Regions from separate parts of the Streptomyces sp. NPDC048483 genome, predicted to be linked through region 2. Evidence: riboswitches for the same ligand, from Rfam matches in the RefSeq annotation. Region 2 holds a riboswitch; the other holds the start of a gene.
The links. Region 2 has a riboswitch for ZMP and ZTP ahead of AB0D04_RS31130 (bifunctional 5,10-methylenetetrahydrofolate dehydrogenase/5,10-methenyltetrahydrofolate cyclohydrolase). Riboswitches for the same ligand answer to the same signal wherever they lie in the genome.
Positions count from the first base shown of each region.

Region 1: another riboswitch for ZMP and ZTP. It lies ahead of glyA (serine hydroxymethyltransferase); the one in region 2 lies ahead of AB0D04_RS31130 (bifunctional 5,10-methylenetetrahydrofolate dehydrogenase/5,10-methenyltetrahydrofolate cyclohydrolase).

Region 1 is NZ_JBEZJZ010000011.1:7,427-14,463, reverse strand. It holds gene glyA (serine hydroxymethyltransferase) at 1-836, opposite strand, end outside; ZMP/ZTP riboswitch at 881-981, opposite strand; gene rocD (ornithine--oxo-acid transaminase) at 1,072-2,283, shown strand; gene AB0D04_RS08315 (glutathionylspermidine synthase family protein) at 2,367-3,557, opposite strand; gene AB0D04_RS08310 (hypothetical protein) at 3,576-4,004, opposite strand; partial or broken gene AB0D04_RS08305 (hypothetical protein) at 4,168-4,462, opposite strand; gene AB0D04_RS08300 (hypothetical protein) at 4,567-5,427, shown strand; gene AB0D04_RS08295 (hypothetical protein) at 6,080-6,961, opposite strand.
Region 2 is NZ_JBEZJZ010000082.1:14,963-21,999, reverse strand. It holds gene AB0D04_RS31140 (FUSC family protein) at 1-199, shown strand, start outside; gene AB0D04_RS31135 (rod shape-determining protein) at 438-1,493, shown strand; gene AB0D04_RS31130 (bifunctional 5,10-methylenetetrahydrofolate dehydrogenase/5,10-methenyltetrahydrofolate cyclohydrolase) at 1,524-2,408, opposite strand; ZMP/ZTP riboswitch at 2,524-2,611, opposite strand; gene AB0D04_RS31125 (TetR/AcrR family transcriptional regulator C-terminal domain-containing protein) at 2,666-3,451, opposite strand; gene AB0D04_RS31120 (FAD-dependent monooxygenase) at 3,632-4,861, shown strand; gene AB0D04_RS31115 (hypothetical protein) at 5,040-5,723, opposite strand; gene AB0D04_RS31110 (hypothetical protein) at 5,914-7,037, shown strand, end outside.

The DNA.
Region 1 (7,037 bases), on a different contig from region 2:
GCCTCGTGCAGCGCGACGGCGATGGCGGCGGTGGTGTGGTTGTGCGGGCCGCCCTGGAGGCCGGGGAAGACGGCCTTGTCGATGGCCTTGGCGTGCGAGGCGCGGGACATCAGCAGGGCGCCGCGGGGCCCGCGCAGGGTCTTGTGGGTGGTCGTGGAGATGACGTCCGCGTGCGGTACCGGGGACGGGTGCGCGCCGCCCGCGATCAGGCCGGCGATGTGCGCGATGTCGGCGACGAGTACGGCGTCGACCTCGCGGGCGACCTCGCCGAAGGCGGCGAAGTCGATGGTGCGGGGCACGGCCGTACCGCCACAGAAGATGATCTTCGGGCGTTCCTTGCGGGCGAGGTCGCGCACCTCGTCGAAGTCGATGAGGCCGCTGTCCGCGCGGACGCCGTACTGGACGCCGTTGAACCATTTCCCGGTCGCCGAGACGCCCCAGCCGTGGGTGAGGTGGCCGCCCATCGGCAGCGCCATGCCCAGCACGGTGTCGCCGGGCTCGGCGAAGGCGAGGTAGGCGGCGAGGTTGGCGGGCGAGCCGGAGTACGGCTGGACATTGGCGTGCTCGACGCCGAAGACGGCCTTGGCGCGCTCGACGGCCAGGGTCTCGACGCGGTCGATGTTCTGCTGGCCTTCGTAGTAGCGACGGCCCGCGTACCCCTCGCTGTACTTGTTCTGCAGGACGGTGCCGGTGGCCTCGAGAACGGCGGCCGATACGTAGTTCTCGCTGGGGATCAGGCGCAGGGTGTCGGCCTGGAGCCGTTCCTCGGCGCCGACGAGCGCGGCCAGTTCGGGATCGGCGGCACCGAGGTGCGGATGGGAAAGGGGAAGCGTCATGAGGTGATTCCTCCGGGGCGTGCGATCGGTGGTCCGGTCGGGTCCCGGGGTGCCCAGGCGGGGCGACACCTCGTGAAGGCCGCTGCTGCGGCCGCACACCGCTCCCTCGGGGTCGGTTCCCCGTACGCCAGTCACGGTGTGCGGAGCAAAGTCTAGCCAGCGTGACAATGGAAAGGGGCGCCGAGTGCCCTGCCGTACCGGCACCGGCACCCGCCTTACCGAAACGGAGCCTTTGGTGACGTCCACGGAAACGGCACGCGCGATAGCCGCCGCCGATGCCCACAGCGCGCACAACTACCACCCGCTGCCGGTCGTTGTGGCCAGCGCCGAGGGTGCCTGGATGACGGACGTGGAGGGGCGGCGCTATCTGGATCTGCTCGCCGGGTATTCGGCGCTGAATTTCGGCCATGGCAACCGCCGGCTGCTCCGTGCGGCCGCCGCGCAGCTGGAGCGGGTCACCCTGACCTCGCGCGCCTTCCACCACGACCGGTTCGCCGACTTCTGTACGCAGCTGGCCGAGCTGTGCGGAATGGAACTCGTCCTGCCGATGAACACCGGCGCCGAGGCGGTCGAGACGGCGCTGAAGACGGCCCGTAAGTGGGGCTACCAGGTCAAGGGCGTCCCGGACGGCCGGGCGAAGATCATCGTCGCGGACAACAACTTCCACGGCCGGACGACGACCATCGTCTCCTTCTCCACGGACGAGGAGGCCCGCGCCGGCTTCGGCCCGTACACCCCCGGCTTCGAGATCGTTCCGTACGGCGATCCGGCCGCGCTGGAGGCGGCCGTCGACGAGAACACCGTCGCCGTCCTCCTGGAGCCGATCCAGGGCGAGGCGGGCGTGCTGGTGCCGCCGCCGGGCTATCTGGCGGGCGTACGGGAGCTGACCCGTGCCCGGGACGTGCTGTTCATCGCCGACGAGATCCAGTCCGGGCTCGGCCGTACGGGGCGGACCTTCGCGTGCGAGCACGAGGGCGTGGTGCCGGACATGTATGTGCTCGGCAAGGCGCTGGGCGGAGGTGTGGTGCCGGTGTCCGCCGTGGTGTCCTCCCGCGAGGTGCTGGGCGTCTTCGCGCCGGGCGAGCACGGCTCGACCTTCGGCGGGAATCCGCTGGCGTGCGCGGTGGCGCTGGAGGTCATCGCGATCCTGCGGACCGGTGAACTCCAGGCGCGGGCAACGGAGTTGGGTGAGCATCTGCACGGCGAGCTGGCGCCGCTGGTGGGCGGCGGCGCGGTGGACGCGGTGCGCGGGCGCGGGCTGTGGGCGGGCGTGGACATCAATCCGTCGCGCGGCACCGGGCGGGAGGTCGCGGAGCGGATGATGGCGCGCGGGGTGCTGGTCAAGGACACCCACGGCGCCACGATCCGGATCGCGCCGCCGCTGACGATCAGCAAGGAGGACCTGGACTGGGGACTCGACCAGCTGCGGGGCGCGCTGGAGGCGTAGCCCCGGGCGCGGGGCGCCGGATCAGGCATCAGGCATCCGGCATCCGGCATCCGGCATCCGGCATCCGGCATCCGGCATCCGGCTCAGAGGATCACATGCGGCAGGAACCGCGCGTACTCATCCGTCACCGGCCCCGCCGACTCCCGGATCCCCAGCCCCGCCGCCTCGTCCTCGACGACCCAGGCCCCGAGCACCACCCGGTTCCCGTCGAAGTCCGGCAGCGGCGCCAACTCCTGGTAGCAGCAGGGGTCTTCGGGCCCGCGCAGCACCGGCTCCGCGCCCGGCTCGTGCAGCGTGACGCCCTCGCCCTCCCGCCCCAGCAGCGGCTTGGCCACGTACCCCTTCGTATGCGCCAGCTCGCGCGGCCCGTCCAGATACGCGGGCAGCAGATTCGGATGCCCGGGGAACAGCTCCCACAGCACCGCCAGCAGCGCCTTGTTGGACAGCAGCATCTTCCAGGCCGGCTCGATCCAGAGGGTGGAGCCGGTGCCGCCGCCGTTGTCGAGGGTGTCCTGGACATACGGGCCGAAGGCGTCGGTGGCCAGCCACTCCCACGGGTAGAGCTTGAAACAGGACCGGATGAACCGCAGCCGCTGGTCGACGAAGCGGCCCGAGAGCCGGTCCCAGCCGATGTCCTCCATGGAGATCGCGACGGTCTCCAGGCCGGCCTGCTGCGCCGTCTCCTCCAGATAGGCGACGGTCATCAGATCCTCGCCGAGCTCATCGCCCGCCGAGTGCGCAAAGTGCAGCGGCGCGCCCGGCGGCAGCAGGGCCGCCTGCCGCTTCCAGGCCGCCACCAGCCGCTCGTGCAGCGAGTTCCACTGGTCGGCGCCGGGAAAGCGCTCCTCCATCCAGAACCACTGCGGGCTCGCCGCCTCGACCAGCGAGGTCGGCGTATCGGCGTTGTACTCCAGCATTTTGGCCGGGCCGCTGCCGTCGTAGTGCAGGTCGAACCGCCCGTATACGGAGGGGAGTTCGTCCCGCCGCCGCCACGACTCGGCCACCAGCGCGGCCAGCCGCGGATCCTCGATCCCCAGGTCGCCGAACCGCTTCTCCGCCACGATGTGCGCGGCGGCCGCCAGACACATCCCGTGCAGCTCCTCGACGACGTCCTCCAGCGCCTCCACCTCGGGCAGCGAGAACGCGTAGTAGGCGCTCTCGTCCCAGTACGGGCGCAGCGAGTCGTCCGGATAGCGGGTGAGCGGGTAGATCAGCCCCTGAGCCTCGACGGTCTCCTGCCAGCCGGGGCGCGGCTCAATGGTGTGCCGTTGCATGTCTGCGACCGTGCCCGCTCAGCCGCCGATGCGGCCGTGCGAGCCGCCCGAGCCGCCCGAACCCGAGCAGCCGAAGCCGCCCCGGTCGACGGCCTGGGCCTTGCTGAACGTTCCGTTGTCGGCGAACCGGCCGCTCGTCTTGTCCGGCCCGTAGTACCACTGACCGTCCGTGGACTGCTTCTGCTTACCGAGCCCGCCGTTGCGGCCGCTCTGTCCGTACGAGCCGCTGCTGGTGCCGCCACTGCTGGTGCTGCCACTGCTCGACCCGCCACCGGAGCAGTTCTTGGCATCGACGACGCGATACCCGTTGATCGCGTCATAGCTGTTGCGGTCCACGCAGCGCTTGTCCGGCTCCGATCCGCAGGAGGTGAGAGCGGCGGCCAGCGCGCCCATCCCGCCCAGGATCACCGTGCTCGACCGCAGTCGCCGACGCGCCTTGTCCGCCATTGCGCACCTTCCCCCGTTTTTGCCGTCAACTCTCGTCGTCAACCAGACGCTTGTCCGCAGACACTGCCCGGAATCCGAATGGGGCCAGCGTAGGGGGCCGCCCCCACTCACCAGAAGCGACCCTCCCCCGGTTTCCGACTCCTCCCTGGTTTTCCGACCGTTCCTACAGACTGAGCGGGAGTGAGTCCTGATGCCAGAGCTCATGCTCAGCCGAACGCCCCGAACGGTGTGGGGCGCTCTGGTCCACCACGTTCTCGTCGTGTCCGGCGCGCACGGATCGTGTCCGTGACCCGGTGACACGTGGGCGGTTTCCCGCACGCTCTGGGGTGCCCCAGGGCGCGCCTTCCGATCGCGATGCTTGCCGCGTCGTGGCGGGTCATCGCGCGCTTGGTGCCGGTCAGGGGACGGGTCCAGTGCTGGGCGCCCCACTTGCTGGTGTAGGCGGCGTCGACGGCGACCGCCGTTGGGCAGGCGCTGAAGCGTCAACCACCCGCCGAGCCGCACCGTAGCTCGAATGGGATTCCGCCCCGTTTTACGGGGCGGAGGATGTCAAAGTCGGTTCATGGTCCTCGGGATGATCTGTGCGCCGGCTTCCGCTGTGTGCTTCGGTACCGCCTCCGTCTTCCAGGCCGTCGCGGCCCGGACCACCACGCCCGGCACCGGATCCGGCGTGGACCCGCGCCTGCTGCTGCGGGTGCTCACCCAGTGGCGCTATCTGCTCGGCCTCGCCCTGGACGGCGTCGGCTTCCTTCTGGAGCTGGTGGCGCTGCGGGCGCTGCCGATCTACGTGGTCGGGGCGGCGCTGGCGGCCACGCTCGCGGTGACGGCGGTGGTCGCGGCCCCGGTGCTGCACAGCCGGCTCCGCCGCGCCGAGTGGGCCGCGGTGGGGACGGTCTGCGGTGGTCTCGCGCTGCTGGGCCTCGCCTCCGGCACGGAGGGCCACCTACGGGGCACCACCGAACTCCGCGCCGCGGCACTGCTCTTCGCGCTCGCCGTCCTCGCCTCCGGCGCCCTGGCCGGCCGCCTCCCGGACCGGGCGCGCGCGGCGGTACTCGGGCTGGGCGCGGGCCTCGGCTTCGGCGTGGTGGAGGTCGCCGTCCGCCTCATCGACGACTTCGCACCGGCCGCCCTCCTCACCAACCCCGCGACCTACGCCCTGCTGATCGGCGGCGGCGCCGCCTTCCTCCTGCTGACCTCCGCCTTCCAGTGCGGCTCGGTCACCACCGCCACGGCAGCCATGGTGATCGGCGAGACCATCGGCCCCGCCGTGGTCGGCGTGGTGTGGCTCGGCGACCGCACCCGCGCGGGCCTGGCACCCCTGGCGGTGACCGGCTTCGCTTTGGCGGTGGCGGGGGCGCTGGCCCTGGCGCGGTTCGGGGAGGCACCGGCCCAGGACCAGAGCACCGCACACGCCCTAAGGTGACGACGACACGGGCTCCCCCCTCAACCACCCCCCAAGGGACCGGACATGACCCCACACCACCCCTCTCCGATACGGGAGCAGCTCCCCCGGCACGGACCTGACCCTGCGTCACCCGGAGCCGTCCGACCACCCCCGCCTCCAGCTGGCCCTGGCCGACTGGTGGGACGGCCAGGGCGGCGAGGCGGGCGCCCTCCAACGTCAGCTGCTGGTCCCCCGGCTGTTCCTCCAGCACTTCTCCGGCACCAGCCACCTCGTGGAACGCCCGACCGGGGACGGCGCCCCCGCCCTCCAGGCCTTCCTCATCGGCTTCCTCTCCCAGACCGACCCCGCGACCGCCTACATCCACTTCGTCGGCGTCCACCCCGACACCCCGGCGCACCGGCCTCGGCAGCACCCTCTACCACCGCTTCTTCGACCTGGCCCATCAGCACGGCCGCACCCGGATCCGCTGCATCACCAGCCCGACGAACCACCACTCGATCGCCTACCACACCCGCATGGGCTTCCGGCTGGAACTGAGCGCTCAGCTGGAGAACGGCGTCCCGGTCCACCGCGATGACGACGGCCCCGGGCTGGACCGGGTGTCGTTCGTACGGGAGTTGGCGACGCCGTAGCCGGCCGGGCCCACGGAAAATGACCGCGTCGGTTCCGGTCAGCGGCGCATCGGGCGGGTGGTGAGGGGGGCGAGTTCGGTGTCGGTGGCGGGTCTGAGGGTGGTCAGGATGTGCCGGGCCGCGGACAGATCGGTGCGGCTGCCGTCGACGGTGACCGTGTGGACCAGGCCGTTGCGGCGCAGCCGTAGTTCGCGTTGGGGGTAGTCGCCCTCGTGGGTGATCAACAGGCGGCCTTCGCCGTCGTCCGCGCACCGCAGCGTTTCACCGAACGGGACGGGGCAGCCGCGCGCATCGGCGCGCCGGGTGTCCCGGCCGGTCCGTTCCACGGCGAGGTGCAGTTCCGGTGCGCCGGGCCGTGTGTAGGTGGCCCCGAAGCCTTCCTCGCCGGCTCCGTTGACCTCCAGGGTGTAGCCGGACGGCGGTTCGCCGACGCGCAGCAGGGTGCGGTCGACGCCGTTGGCGGTGAGCCATTCGCGGAGGGTGGGCGGCTGGGCGATCGACCAAGTGACACAGGCGCTGGTGACGACGAACAGGGCCGTGGCGGCGAGGGTGGCCTGCCGCGCTCGCTTGCCCGGCAGGAAGAAGGCGGCGGCGAGCGCATAGCAGATGCCTCCGCACGGGAAGAGCAGCTCGGCGTTGTCGCGGAAGGTGCCGGCGTACAGGCTCAACGCCGCGGCAGCGAGCGTGCCGGCCGTGCCGCACGCGTACACCCCGGCCGCCCATCCCCACTGCCCGCGCGTCCGGCGGACGAACGGCACGATCGGAAGGGCGGAGAAGGCGTACCCCGCGAGGAGGGGCACCGTGAGGGACGGTGCCGCGACGAGAGCGGTCACGATCAACGCCGTCTTCTCCATGAAGAGTGCGGTCAGCACCGCCTCGAGCTGGACGGCGGTCAGGACGCAGCCGAGGCACCCCACCATCAGGAGGTGGGCGACGACACCCGCCGGACGCGATCGGCCGGTTGCTCCATCGTGCGGCTCTCCGCCAATCGGCTCT
Region 2 (7,037 bases):
CGCCGTATGGGAGCGGTGGGACGCCGAATCCGAGAGCCAGGGCGTCGCACTGCGCGCCGCGGATCTGCTCCTGGACGCCCTCGACGATCTCGCCGAGGCGCTGTCCAGGAGGCGGGGCGGCCGCAACCGGGCGGCACGCCCGGACTCGGACAAAACATCGGCGAGGGGCGTGGAAGGAACCATTCCGCCCGCCCAGTAGTCTTGTTGGGTGTCCGCAATGAACGCCAATCGATGCCAATAGGCGCCTTTGCCTTTGGTGAGCTATTGGTTCCGTCTGCGCCGCAATGCCCGAAGATCGTCACCCAGTCGAGAGAGCACCCGGTCTCCCCATGGCGTCCAGCACCACATCGAGAGTGTCGTCCGGCAAGTCCGCCGAAGGCTCCGCGGAAAGGCCTGCCGAGAGATCCGTCGCCAAGTCCCCCGGTAAGTCGGGCGGTATGTACGACATCGGCATCGACCTCGGCACCGCCAACACCCTGGTCTACGCCCGCGGCAAGGGCGTGGTGCTGAACGAGCCGTCCGTCGTTGCCGTCAACGCCGCCGGCGAGGTCATCGCCGTCGGCTCGGAGGCGAAGCGGACCATCGGCCGCACCCCCTCCGGGATCACCGCGATGCGCCCCCTGCGGGAAGGCGTCATCGCCGACTTCGAAGCCGCCGAGCAGATGCTGCGCGCCCTGATGAAGAAGGCCCTGCCCAGCCGCCGGTTCGCCCGGCCGCGCGTGGTCATCTGTGTCCCCTCCGGCATCACCGGCGTCGAGTGCCGCGCGGTCATCGACTCCGCCCGCGGCGCCGGCGCCCGCGAGGTCCACCTCATCGAGGAGCCGATGGCCGCCGCGATCGGCGCCGGCCTCCCCGTCGAAGAACCCGTCGGCTGCATGGTGGTGGACATCGGCGGCGGCACCACCGAGGTCGCCGTCGTCTCCATGGGCGGCCTGGTCACCGCCCGGTCCGTACGCGTTGCCGGCGACGCCCTCGACGCCGCCATCGCCGCCCACATCAAGAAGAAGCACGCCCTGACCATCGGCGAACGCACCGCCGAGGACATCAAGATCGCCATCGGCTCGGCCGCCCCGACCCCGATCGGGCCCCAGAGGGACGGCGCGCCCGAACGCCGCACCTCCTTCACCGTCCGCGGCCGCGACCACATCAGCGGCCTGCCCCGCATCCAGGAAGTCACCGAGGAGGAAATCCGCGACGCCCTCACCGAACCCGTCGACGCCATCGTCCGCGCCGTCCACCACACCCTCGACGCCTGCCCGCCGGAACTCTCCGGCGACATCATCGAGCGCGGCATCGCCCTGACCGGCGGCGGCGCCCTGCTGCGCGGCCTGGACCGGCGACTGCACCAGGAAATGGGCGTCCCGGTGACGGTCGCCGATCAGCCGCTGGACTGCGTCGTCAACGGCACCGCCAAGTGCGTCGACGAATTCGCCGCGCTGCACGGGCTGCTGACGGGCGCGAAGGACCGGCCGCGGAAGGCGGTGCGGCTGTAGCGGGCGCCGCGCGGTGGCGGGACGGGCGGCCTACCGGGATACGGCTGCGGGGGCCGCCGCGGCGTCGGGTCCGGCTGCGGCCTCGATGCCCAGCTGCCGGACGGCCGCATCGGCCGTCTGCTCCAGCAGCACGGCAATGGTCATCGGTCCGACGCCGCCCGGCACCGGGGTGATCAGGCTCGCGCGCGCACTGGCGGACGCGAAGTCGACATCCCCCACGTTCCCGGGGTTGTAGCCGGCATCGATCACCACCGCCCCCGCCTTGATGTCCGCACCCTGGATGAACCGGGGCCGCCCGACCGCCGCGACCAGCAGATCGGCCTCCCGTACGACCGAGCCCAGGTCGGCGGTCCGCGAATGGCAGTACGTCACCGTCGCGTCGCGCCCGAGCAGCATCATCCCCACCGGCTTGCCGAGAATCGCACTCCGGCCGACAACGACCGCCCGCTTGCCCGCGGGATCGACGCCGTACTCGTCCAGCAGCCGCATGATGCCGCCGGGCGTACAGGACGCAAAGCCGCCCGGCAGCCCGAAGCTCATCGTGGCGAACGAGTGCGTCGTCACCCCGTCGACGTCCTTCTCCGGCGCGATGGCCTCGAAGGCGGCCCGCTCATCGATGTGCGGCCCGACCGGATGCTGCAGCAGAATCCCGTGCACCCCGGGATCCCCGGACAGCTCCGTGAGGGCGCCGACCAGCTCTTCGGTGGTGGTCGCGGCCGGCAGTTCGAGGTGCCGCGACCGGATCCCGGCCTTCGCACACCGGGAACGCTTCATCCGGACGTAGGTCACCGACGCGGGATCCTCGCCCACCAGCACGGTTGCCAGACACGGTGTGACGCCGGTCTGCTCCGTGAGGGATGCCGCGACGGCCGCACTCCGGTCGACGATCCGGCGGGCAAGGTCACGCCCGTCCATGAGTTGGGCGCCGTGCGCCGGCGTGTGCGGCTGGTTCGGGGACTGGTTCTGGAGACGGTTCTGGTGCTGGTTGTGGGACCGGGCCTGGGACACGGGCTGCTCCTGCGCGCTGGCTGCGGGTCGCCCAGGCGCACGGCAGTGACGGGGTCCGTCGGGCCGCTCCCCGGTGGTGCTCCACCTCAGCGCCAGTCACGGCCCGGTAACCAGGGTAGCGGGCATGGCGGGACGGGCCGCGGGACGGGCCGCGGGGCGGGACGTCACCGATGGTCGTTCGGCCGGTGCTCTGCCTGCGCCCGCCGCGCGATATATGTCTCCAGGCCGTCCAGGATGCGCTCCAGTCCGAACTCCAGGGCCTGGTCGCGGGAGTTGGTGTCCTCGGCGGACGCGAGGGCCGCGGTGAGGGCCGGGAACCGGTCGGTGCGCCCAACGAGCAGTTCGTTCAGGAGCCCGCTCATCACCTGCTCCGGCTCCTTCGCCTGCGCGCTGCCCAGCCCCAGTGACGCCGACACCTGTGTGATGGCCCGGACATGGCCGGTCACGATGACCACGGCGTCCAGCCGCTCGCTGCCGTGGAGGCCGGTGTCCGCGAGCGCGCCGATGGCGCGTTCGGCCCAGCCGAGCTCGTTGGGTCCCATGATGCGCGGGCCGGTGGTCGCGTCCAGGAGCCAGGGGTGGCGCCGGAAGGCCGCCGCGAGCTGCTCGGCCCACGTGCGCAGCGCGCTCCGCCAGTCGCCCGGGGCGCCGCCGGCCAGGGTCGGCGGCTCGCCCATGGCCGTGTCGATCATGAGCGCGACCAGCTCCGTCTTGCCCGGGACGTACCGGTACAAGGACATCTTGGTGAAGTCCAGTTCGCCCGCGACCCGTTGCATGGAGACCGCCCCGAGCCCACCGAGGTCGGCGACGGCCATGGCCGTACGGGTGATCCGCTCCAGGCTCAGCGCCGGTTTGGGGCCACGGCTGGGCCGCTCACGCCCGCCCCACAGCAGCTCCACGCTGCCCGCCTGATCCCCGAACACGCTGGTCTTCTCGTCGTCTTCAGCCACCTCCGCATACTAAAACTGTTTCCGGGGTACACAAATAAGTGTCCGTCGGATACAGTTTCTTCTGTCACCGTCCGCCGCGACGGACCGCTCGACATGGGGGAGTGCGAAATGACGCATCCGCATCCGCAGACGCAGACGCAGCGAACGACGACGGCCGGGCGGCCGGTCGGCGGGCAGACGGTGCTGATCTCGGGGGCGAGCGTGGCGGGCCCGGCCCTGGCCTGCTGGCTCGCGCATTACGGATACCGCCCCACCGTGATCGAGGTGGCCCCCGCCCTGCGCGGTGGCGGCTATGCGGTCGACTTCCGCGGGGCGGCGCACCTGTTCGTACTGGAGCGCATGGGCCTGCGGGAAGAGCTCGAACGCCGGGCCACGGGCGGCAGCCCCATGGCCTTCATCGATTCCCGGGGCCGCCAACTGGCCGCAATGCCACCGGAGTTCGCGGGAGGCGAGCTGGAAATCCTCCGTTCGGACCTCTCCCGCATCCTCTACGACCACAGCCTGTACACCGCCACCGCCACCGCCACCGCCGCTTCCCCCTCCGCTTCCACCGAGTACCTCTTCGGCGACTCCCTGACGTCCCTGACCGAGGCCGAGGACGGCGTCCACGTCACCTTCGAACGGGGCGCGCCGCGCACCTTCGACCTTGTGGTCGGTGCGGACGGCCTGCATTCCACGGTCCGTCGGTTGGCCTTCGGCCCGGAGGAGGAATTCGTCAGCCGGCTCGGCTACTACGTCGCCGGCTGGGACCTGCCGGCCGACGCCTCCGGCCTCGCCGCTCGGCCGCTGGGCTACTCCGAGCCCGGCCGGCTGGCGTCCGTAGGGCGCACCACCCGGCGCACCGGCGAACCGGGCTACACCGGCGAGACCTTCTGCGTCTTCGCCTCCGAACACGAGCTGTCCTACGACCGACGCGACCCGCAGTCCCAGAAGAAGGCGATAGCCGAGGCGTACGCCGGAGGCGGCTGGCGCACGCCCGAGCTGATCGACACCCTGTGGGCCGCGAACGATTTCTACTTCGACGCCATCAGCCGGGTTGATGTACCGCACTGGTCCACCGGCCGCACGGTCCTCCTCGGCGACGCCGCCTACGGCGCCACGCTGGGCGGCATGGGCACCGGCTCGGCGATGGTCGGCGCCTATGTCCTCGCGGGCGAGCTGGCTATGGCCGACGGCGACCACACCAAGGCCTTCGCCCGCTACGAACAGCTCCTCCGCCCGTATGTCACCACCTGCCAGGAAGGCGGCCGGCACGTCGGCGAATTCCTGGCCCCCGCAACCCGGGAGGCAATAGACGCACGCAACGCGTCCCTGAACGACCCGGCCACCATCCAGGCCATGCTCGAACAGGGCCACACCGTCTCCGCGGCCATATCCCTCGAGGACTATCCGTCCCTGTGCCGGCGCTGACGCCGCGGCCGACCGCATGCGGCCGCGCCCCAGGCCCTGTGCCGAGCGTGCGGCGCCGACCGCGCTCTTGGCGAACGGGGCGCGGCGCGATCAGGTGCATGCCCGAGCGCTGAAGGTCGGGGTGCCGGAGTGCTCCCCGGCCCGGGGGCGGGGGGCGATGCCGCGTCAGTTGCCCGGCTCACGTGCCGGCGGCCTGCAGGAAGAGGTCGGCGTCCCCCGGTTCGGCCAGCCTGCCGAGTTCGAGCCATGAGCCGTCGGCGAAACAGATCCGGAAGGTGGCGAATCCGCGGGGCTGTCCTGGCTCGCCCACCACGCGGGCTTCGGCGGCGGCGAATGCGGTGACGATCTGAAAGTCGTGGGCCTTGGTCGGGGAGAGTCGGCGGCGGGGCGAGGCCGCCACGTGAATACGGTCGGGAGTCAGCATGACGAGGCGCTTGGCGTTCGGTGAGGAGCCGTACCAGCGCAGCAGCAACTGGCCTGCGGTCAGGTCCCAGTCTCCGTCGAAAACGCCGTTGTCCGGGCGCGCGGACTGATCACGGTCGTCAGTGCCGTGGCCCCTTGCGGCAGACGGCCGGTCGGTCTGCGGGGCTCGCTGCCCTCGTGCGGGCCTCTCTCCCCACAACCGGTCGAACTTCTCACCGGCCTTGTCGAGCACGAACATCGGGATGAAGATGAAGAAGAACGCCACCACGCCGACGTAGAACAGCCAGTGGCGACCCGGCTTGAGCCGTTGTTTCCCGGCAGCGTGGTGAACGGGCCTGGGCGGCTTGGGGATGGCCTTGTGCACCTCGCACCACACCATGGCAAGAGGCTCCTCGCCCAGGAGCTTCCGAGCTTGTCGATGAACCGCACGCGTCGCCATGCCCGCGAGTCTAAATTCACCGCAGCAGCCCGCCTCCAGGACCGACGTGCTCTTCGGGGGTGTGCGCGACAGGCGCCGGCCGCGCAATCGGTCCCGCCGTCTCGCGCGCACCAACGTATGGCGCCGGTGGGCGGATCAGGCGCCGACAACATGTCATTGCCCCGGCAGTGCAGTCCGGAATGCCGACACGGTGGCCGGGGTCTGCTGGTCGGCGGTCGTGGTGATCGTGCTCGCGAACGTCCTGGCGGCCCGGCCCTCTCAGACGCGGCTGCTGCTCGAGCCGCCGGACCGGACCATGCTGCTGTCCTGGGGCATCCCGCCACGGGCGGTCTTCCTGGCCCGGTTGTGGCTGCCCCAGCTGGCCGGCGCGGCCGGCGTGTCCACTGCGGCCTGCCTGGTCGCCGTACCGTGGCTGTCGGCATCCGAGGCCGGTGGCCGCCTGTTGCCGGCCGTTCTGGTGACCGCGGCGGGAACGGCGCTGACAGCGGCCCTGCTGCGCATCTGCGCCACCGCCGCCCTGGCCACCTCCCGCAGAACGTACTCGGTGCGCCGCCGGGCCGGTTGGACCGTCGCGGCGGGCTTCGCACTCGGGTACCTCGTCTCACCACTGGCGGCCGGGCTTTCTCCGTCCTCGTCACTGCGGCCGGAAGACGTGGCGCAAGCGGTGCGGCGCGGCGCTTCCGGCATCCGGCCCGCGCTGTGGGACGAGCTGTTCCCACCCGGCCGTCCGGGCTGGCTGTTGGCGGCGTGGTCCGCGGTGGTGTGCGTGCTGGGCATCCTGGCGTGCCTGCTGGTGCGGCGTGCCGAGGGCCACAGTTCGCTGCACCCCACGGGACCGGCGACGTCCGCCGCTGCAGCGCACATCGCCTCGCGCCCTCTCCACACCAAGGGCCTCGTCGCCGGCGTCGTGACCAAGGATCTGCTGTCCGCACGCCGCCGTTCCACGGCCGTTACCGGTCCGCTGTATCGCGTCTGTGTGCTCGGCCTCGGACTGGCCGCGCTCGGATGCGGCGTGCGGGTTCGCTACGGTGCCGAGCTGCCGTGGTCGCTGCCCACCCATACGTGGGGTACCGCGGTGACGGTCGCGATGTTCCTTGCTGTGTCCGGTGTCGTCGCCCAGGTCGCCGGCGTGGAGGCCGAGCTCCGGTCTCTCGAGGTGCTGCGCCAGGCGCCGGTCCCCTTCGGCCGCATCCTCGTCGGCAAGGTCGTGGCCTGCGCCGCAGTGGCGGCCCTGCCGGTGGTCCCCGCGTATCTCGGCCTGCTGCTCGCCGCCGGTGGGCCGATGGTCCCCAGTACGGTCCTCGCCCTGCCGGT